DNA from 2 places in the Comamonas sp. AG1104 genome. Region 2 is predicted to be linked to the other one. Evidence: riboswitches for the same ligand, from Rfam matches in the RefSeq annotation. Region 2 holds a riboswitch; the other holds the start of a gene.
The links. A riboswitch is a leader RNA that binds a small molecule or an ion and turns the genes downstream of it on or off. The one in region 2 is predicted to bind S-adenosylhomocysteine.

Region 1: linked by a shared signal. The riboswitch ahead of ahcY (adenosylhomocysteinase) and the one ahead of metH (methionine synthase) in region 2 are both predicted to bind S-adenosylhomocysteine.

Annotation. Positions count from the first base shown of each region.
Region 1 covers NZ_QQAS01000002.1:70,881-74,293, reverse strand. The annotation lists gene DFO48_RS04980 (TlyA family RNA methyltransferase) at 1-372, opposite strand, end outside; gene ahcY (adenosylhomocysteinase) at 678-2,108, opposite strand; S-adenosyl-L-homocysteine riboswitch at 2,184-2,281, opposite strand; gene DFO48_RS04970 (response regulator) at 2,300-3,007, opposite strand; gene DFO48_RS04965 (sensor histidine kinase KdpD) at 3,043-3,413, opposite strand, start outside.
Region 2 covers NZ_QQAS01000004.1:201,433-204,845, reverse strand. The annotation lists gene gltS (sodium/glutamate symporter) at 65-1,303, opposite strand; S-adenosyl-L-homocysteine riboswitch at 1,724-1,833, shown strand; gene metH (methionine synthase) at 1,870-3,413, shown strand, end outside.

The DNA.
Region 1 (3,413 bases), on a different contig from region 2:
CTTCAGGCGCTCGTGCAGCTGGCCATGACCCACGTCGATGCCGATGACCTGGGTCGCACCGGCCTGCAGCAGGCAATCGGTGAAGCCGCCCGTGCTCTGGCCCACGTCCAGACAGCGCAAGCCCTTGACGCTCAGGCCGGTCGCGGCCAGCGCGCCCTCGAGCTTGAGTCCACCGCGCGAGATGTATTTGGCCTCGGCGGCGTCCAGCAGCTGCAGCTCGGCACCAGCAGGAATCTCGTCGCCGTTCTTGGCCACCTTCTTCCATGGCGCCAACGGCGTCAGGCGCCACTCCACACCCGAGGCGATCAGGCGCTGGGCCTGGGAACGGGTGGCAGCATGACCTGCTTCAACCAAAAAAACATCTGCGCGCATAGCGTCGCTTCCTTTGAAATAAACCAGCGCCAGGCGCTGCACAAAGGTGCAGCGGGCAAAAGAAATCTTTTTAGATAGCTGCATTCGCTTGATACAGCTTGATTTCAGATAAATATCCATCTGAAATCAATACATAACGTGCGCAAGCAGCTATCAAATAAAACCACGACGACCTCGATACTGGCGCTATCCACACCAGTAACAGCGAGCAAGCGCCGCCGCGCAGCAAAGCTGTCGTCCCCCTCCCCTGGCGCGCAGCGCGTAGAGAGAGAGGGGGAAGGCGCAAAGCGCCTCAGGGGGTGCTATTAATAGCGATAAGTTTCAGGCTTGTAAGGGCCTTGCTTGCTCACGCCGATATAGGCAGCTTGCTCGTCGCTCAGCTCGGTCAGCATGGCGCCGACCTTCTTCAGGTGCAGGCGTGCGACCTTCTCGTCCAGCACCTTGGGCAGCACATAGACCTTGCCCACTTCGTAGGCGTCGGGGCGGGTGAACAGCTCGATCTGCGCCAGGGTCTGGTTGGCAAACGAGTTGGACATCACGAAGCTGGGGTGGCCGGTGGCGCAACCCAGGTTCACCAGACGGCCCTTGGCCAGCAGGATGATCTTCTTGCCGTCGGGGAAGGTGATGTGGTCGACCTGGGGCTTGATCTCTTCCCACTCGTACTTCTCGATCGAAGCCACATCGATTTCGTTGTCGAAGTGACCGATGTTGCAGACGATGGCCTCATCCTTCATGGCAACCATGTGCTCGTGGCGGATGATGTCCTTGTTGCCGGTGGTGGTCACGAAGATGTCGCACTTGTCGGCGGCATATTCCATGGTCACTACACGATAGCCTTCCATGGCGGCCTGCAGTGCATTGATGGGGTCGATCTCGGTCACCCACACTTGAGCGCGCAGCGCAGACAGCGCCTGGGCGCAGCCCTTGCCTACGTCGCCGTAACCGGCGACCACGGCAACCTTGCCGGCGATCATCACGTCGGTGGCGCGCTTGATGCCGTCCACCAGCGATTCGCGGCAGCCGTACAGGTTGTCGAACTTGGACTTGGTCACCGAGTCATTCACATTGATCGCGCGGAACAGCAGGCTGCCGTTGGCAGACATTTCGTTCAGGCGGTGCACGCCAGTGGTGGTTTCTTCGGTCACGCCCAGGATCTGGGCCGACTTGCGGCTGTACCAGGTGGGGTCCACGGCCAGCTTGGCCTTGATGGCGGCGAAGACGATGCGCTCTTCTTCCGAGCCGGGGTTGGCCAGCACGGACAGGTCCTTCTCGGCGCGCTTGCCCAGGTGCATGAGCATGGTGGCATCGCCGCCGTCGTCCAGGATCATGTTGGGGCCTTCGCCTTCGGTGCCGGCGGCGCCGAATTCAAAGATGGAGTGGGTGTAGTTCCAGTAGTCTTCCAGCGACTCGCCCTTGATGGCGTAGACAGGCACGCCGGTTTCGGCGATGGCAGCTGCTGCGTGGTCCTGGGTCGAGAAGATGTTGCACGAAGCCCAGCGCACTTGTGCGCCCAGAGCCGTCAGCGTCTCGATCAGCACGGCTGTCTGGATGGTCATGTGCAGCGAGCCCGTGATACGCGCGCCCTTCAGGGGCTGGGCAGCAGCGAACTCTTCACGCACAGCCATCAGACCAGGCATTTCGGTTTCGGCGATCCTGATTTCCTTGCGGCCCCAGGCAGCCAGGGAAATATCGGTAATGGCCGAATCAGCGGGGTTGAAGCGCACGGCAGCGTTCATGGTTTTCTCCAAATCTTGAATGAAAAACCACGTTCTGCAGCAGAGGGGGAATGAACCGGCTCACCGCACAGAAAGCGTGGGCGAGCGTCGTTGCGGGATGAAATCCGAGCCTCACGCCCCGCGCAGACCAGCTCATGGCTGGCCGGGGGAACGCTGCAACGCTCCTCGGATGGACGGCGATTATAAAGGAATCAGCCTTCCAGGCCCACCAAGCGATAACCGACTTGCAACTCGGTTACCAGATGCCGGGGCTGGGCCGGATCGCTCTCCAGCTTCTGGCGCAGATTGGCCATGTGCACGCGCAGATAGTGAGGGCGGTCCAGATATTCTGCCCCCCATACCTGCAGCAGCAGCTGGCGATGCGTCAGCACCTTGCCATGGCCGGCAATCAGGGCCGCCAGCAGACGAAACTCTATGGGTGTGAGGTGCACGGCCACACCGTCACGCCTGACATCGTGCGTCGCCAGATCCACCACCAGAGCACCGAAACGCGCACAACTGCCGGGCTTGTCTGACGCCGACGCCTGCTGGCGGCGGCGCAGCATCACGCGCAGCCTGGCCAGCAGCTCTGGCACGCCAAAGGGCTTGGTCAGGTAGTCATCAGCCCCGGCATCCAGCGCCGCCACCTTTTCCTCTTCCCGCTCGCGCGCGGACAGGATCAGAATCGGCAGCTGGCTCCAGCTGCGCAGCTCGGCAATCACGGTCTTGCCATCCGCATCGGGTAGGCCCAGATCCAGCACCACGGCATCGGGCTGGCGGCTGGCGGCCTCGATCAGGCCGCGCCTGGCGGTTTCTGACTCGAATACCTGCCAGCCTTCGTCCTCCAGTGCCAGGCGCACAAAGCGGCGGATGCTGGCGTCGTCTTCAATCAGCAAGATGCGGGGTGCGGCGCTTGTCATGTTCGGATTTGCATGTGATGCACGGGATTGTCGGCTCATTCGTCCATGGCCGGCTGCTCCGGCACGGGCAGGTGTACGCTGAAAATGGTGCCCGGCCCGGGGTCTGCCGCCGCCACCCGCAATCTGCCGCCATGGGCCTGCACGATGCGCTGAGCCAGAGCCAGTCCGAGCCCCATGCCGAACACGGCACTCTCCGCCTGCCCGCGGGTAAAGGGTTCGAACAACTGCTCGGGCGAAAGATGCACTGGCAGGCCCGGCCCCGCGTCCTGCACGCTCAGCACACAGTCGCCATCGGCCACGCTCGCTGTCACGGTGATCGTCGTGCCTTCGGGCGTGTACTTGATGGCGTTGTCCAGCAGATTGACCAGCACACGCTCCATGAGCACGGCATCGAGCTGCAGCAAGG
Region 2 (3,413 bases):
AAGCAACCATGAAAAAAGCGTGTTCCCGTCTACCGGGAACACGCTTTTTTGCCTTATGCAGCGGTCAGCGAAGAATGCTGAGCATGGCCTGCAGCACAAAGGCGTTGATGATGTCGATGAAGAAGGCGCCGACCAGGGGCACGATCAGAAAGGCCTTGTGCGACGGGCCGTACTGGTTGGTGATGGCCTGCATATTGGCAACGGCCGTGGGTGTGGCGCCCATGCCGAAGCCGCAGTGGCCGGCGGCCAGCACGGCGGCGTCATAGTTCTTGCCCATGATGCGGAAGGTCACGAACGCCGCATACAGCGTCATGACGATGGCTTGTGCGGCCAGGATGACCATCAGCGGGCCGGCCAGGTCTGTCAGCTCCCACAGCTTGAGCGACAGCAGCGCAATGGCCAGATAGATGGACAGCGCGGCATTGCCGAAGACGTCGATGGCGCGGTCAAAGACCTTGAAGCCGAACATATAGTCCAGCACGTTGCGGATGACCACGCCGCCCCCCAGCGCCCAGACAAAGGTAGGCAGCTGGATGACCGTTCCCATGGTCAGGCCGGTCATGAATTCGGCAAAGGCCAGGCAGCCCGCGAAGAGGGCCAGTGTCTCCACCGCCGCATCCGCCGTGATCAGGCGCGGCGCCTTGTTGGGCGACTCGAAGTTGGCGACCTCGCTGCCTTCGCTCACGGTGGGTGCATCGGCGCGCAGCTGCTCGGACTCGGTCAGCGGCTGGGCCAGTTGGTGGCGCGTGATCAGCCGCTTGGCCAGCGGGCCGCCCACCAGGCCGCCGATGACCAGACCGAAAGTGGCGCAGGCAATGCCCAGGGTGGTGGCTCCGGTGAGACCGTATTGGTTTTCCAGCACCGAGCCCCAGGCTCCTGCCGTCCCGTGGCCGCCCACCAGCGTGATGGAGCCTGCGACCAGGCCGATCAGCGGATCCAGTCCCAGCACGGTGGCCAGGCTTACGCCCACGATGTTCTGCATCATGATGAAGACGGCAATCACACCCAGGAAAATGAACAGCGCCGAGCCGCCCTCACGCAGCTTGGCGAAGTTCGCACTCAGGCCGATGGACGAGAAGAACACCAGCATGAAAGCCGACTGCAGACTGCCCTCGAAGCTCAGCGCCAGTCCCGTGGTCTGATGCAGCATGAAGATGATGGCCGCCACGACCAGGCCGCCGGAGACAGGCTCGGGAATATTGAAGTCGCGCAGAAAGCGGATATGTCTTGTCATGAGCTTGCCAAGCATGAGCACAAGCACGGCCATGATGAGGGTGTAGTACGCGCCGAAGGTCACGTTCATGAAGATCTCCTGGGTGGTTCCATGCAACGGCCGAAGGGCCTGCCCTGTCATGGCTGGCAATCGGCGGTACATGGCTGAGCACATGGACCAGACATTTGCTGTCGATGGTGCCAAAGACTCAAAGATAGGGGCTGTAGGTGCTTGTCCACTCATGGCAAGCGGACCCGTCGGTGCCGGGCTGCCTCAGAGCAGGAAAGCTGTGCGCGCCATTCCTTGCGGATGTGCACCATGTCAGGAATATGCTTGAAATGAGATGGCTGCATTCGTGTTTTGCGAAATTACCTTTTGCCTTGCTCCTGTTTTTGGGGTGTGGAAAGTCCAATCTGCTATAGCCATTCACAAAGAGCCGTGCCTGCACGGCCACGGGGCAAAGCGCCTTGAAGCCCTGATTGCCCGCCCTCGCCGTAGAATGACGGGCTTCACCCCGAGGAGCGCTGCAGCAGGTCATCCCTGAGATGTTTGACCCGTCAGGCTCGGGGTCGCAGATCCGGTTGGCGATCTGCCTGCACTCCCAACGGCGCTCACCTGTTTTCGATTCTGTTTCTGGTTTTCACACAGGTGAGCTGATGTCCGTTGCTACCCCTTCCACTGCCATTCCTCCCATGCGCCTGTCGGGCCTGGAGCCCGTCTTCATCGGCGATGAGACGCTGTTCGTCAACGTGGGCGAGCGCACCAACGTCACCGGCTCCAAGGCCTTTGCGCGCCTGATCCTGAATGAGCAGTACGAGGAAGCGCTGGCCGTGGCGCGTCAGCAGGTGGAAAACGGCGCCCAGGTGATCGATGTGAACATGGACGAGGCCATGCTGGACAGCAAGGCCGCCATGGTGCGCTTTCTGAATCTGATTGCCTCCGAGCCCGATATCGCCAAGGTGCCGGTGATGGTGGACAGCTCCAAGTGGGACGTGATCGAAGCCGGCCTGCGCTGCCTGCAGGGCAAGGGCATCGTCAACTCGATCTCCATGAAGGAGGGCGTCGAGGAGTTCAAGAAGCACGCCAAGCTGGTCAAGCGCTATGGCGCGGCCGCCGTGGTGATGGCATTTGACGAAAAAGGCCAGGCCGATACCTTTGCGCGCAAGATCGAGATCTGCGAACGTGCCTACCGCATTCTGGTCGACGAAGTGGGCTTCCCGCCCGAGGACATCATCTTCGACCCCAACATCTTTGCCGTGGCCACCGGCATCGAAGAGCACAACAACTACGGCGTCGATTTCATCGAGGCCGTGCGCTGGATCAAGCAGAACCTGCCCGGAGCGAAGGTCTCGGGCGGCGTCTCCAACGTGAGCTTCTCCTTCCGCGGCAACGACCCCGTGCGCGAGGCCATCCACACCGTGTTCCTCTATCACGCGATCGGGGCAGGCATGGACATGGGCATCGTCAATGCCGGCATGGTCGGTGTGTACGACGACCTGGAGCCCCAGCTGCGCGAACGCGTGGAGGACGTGGTGCTCAACCGCCGTCCCGATGCGGCCGAGCGTCTGCTGGAGATCGCCGACAGCGCCAAGGGCGCGGCCAAGGACGACAGCAAGAAGCTCGAGTGGCGCGGCACGCCGGAGGCACCGAAGACCGTGGGCGAGCGTCTGTCGCATGCCTTGGTGCACGGCATCACCGACTTCATCACCGAAGACACCGAAGAGGCCTACCAGCAGATCGTGGTGCAGGGCGGAGGCCGCCCGCTGCACGTGATCGAAGGCCCGCTCATGGACGGCATGAATATCGTCGGCGACCTGTTCGGCGCCGGCAAGATGTTCCTGCCCCAGGTGGTCAAGTCCGCGCGCGTGATGAAGCAGGCCGTGGCCCACCTGGTGCCCTATATCGAGGAAGAGAAGCGCCAGCAGGAAGCAGCGGGCCTGGACGTGACCAGCAAGGGCAAGATTGTCATTGCCACTGTCAAGGGTGACGTGCACGACATCGGCAAGAACATCGTCACCGTGGTCCTGCAGTGCAACAACTTCGAGGTCATCAACATGGGCGTGATGGTGCCCTGCCACGAGATCCTGGCCAGGGCCAAGGCCGAGGGCGCGGACATCATCGGCCTGTCGGGCCTGATCACTCCCAGCCTCGAGGAGATGCAGTATGTGGCCGGCGAGATGGACAAGGACGACTACTTCCG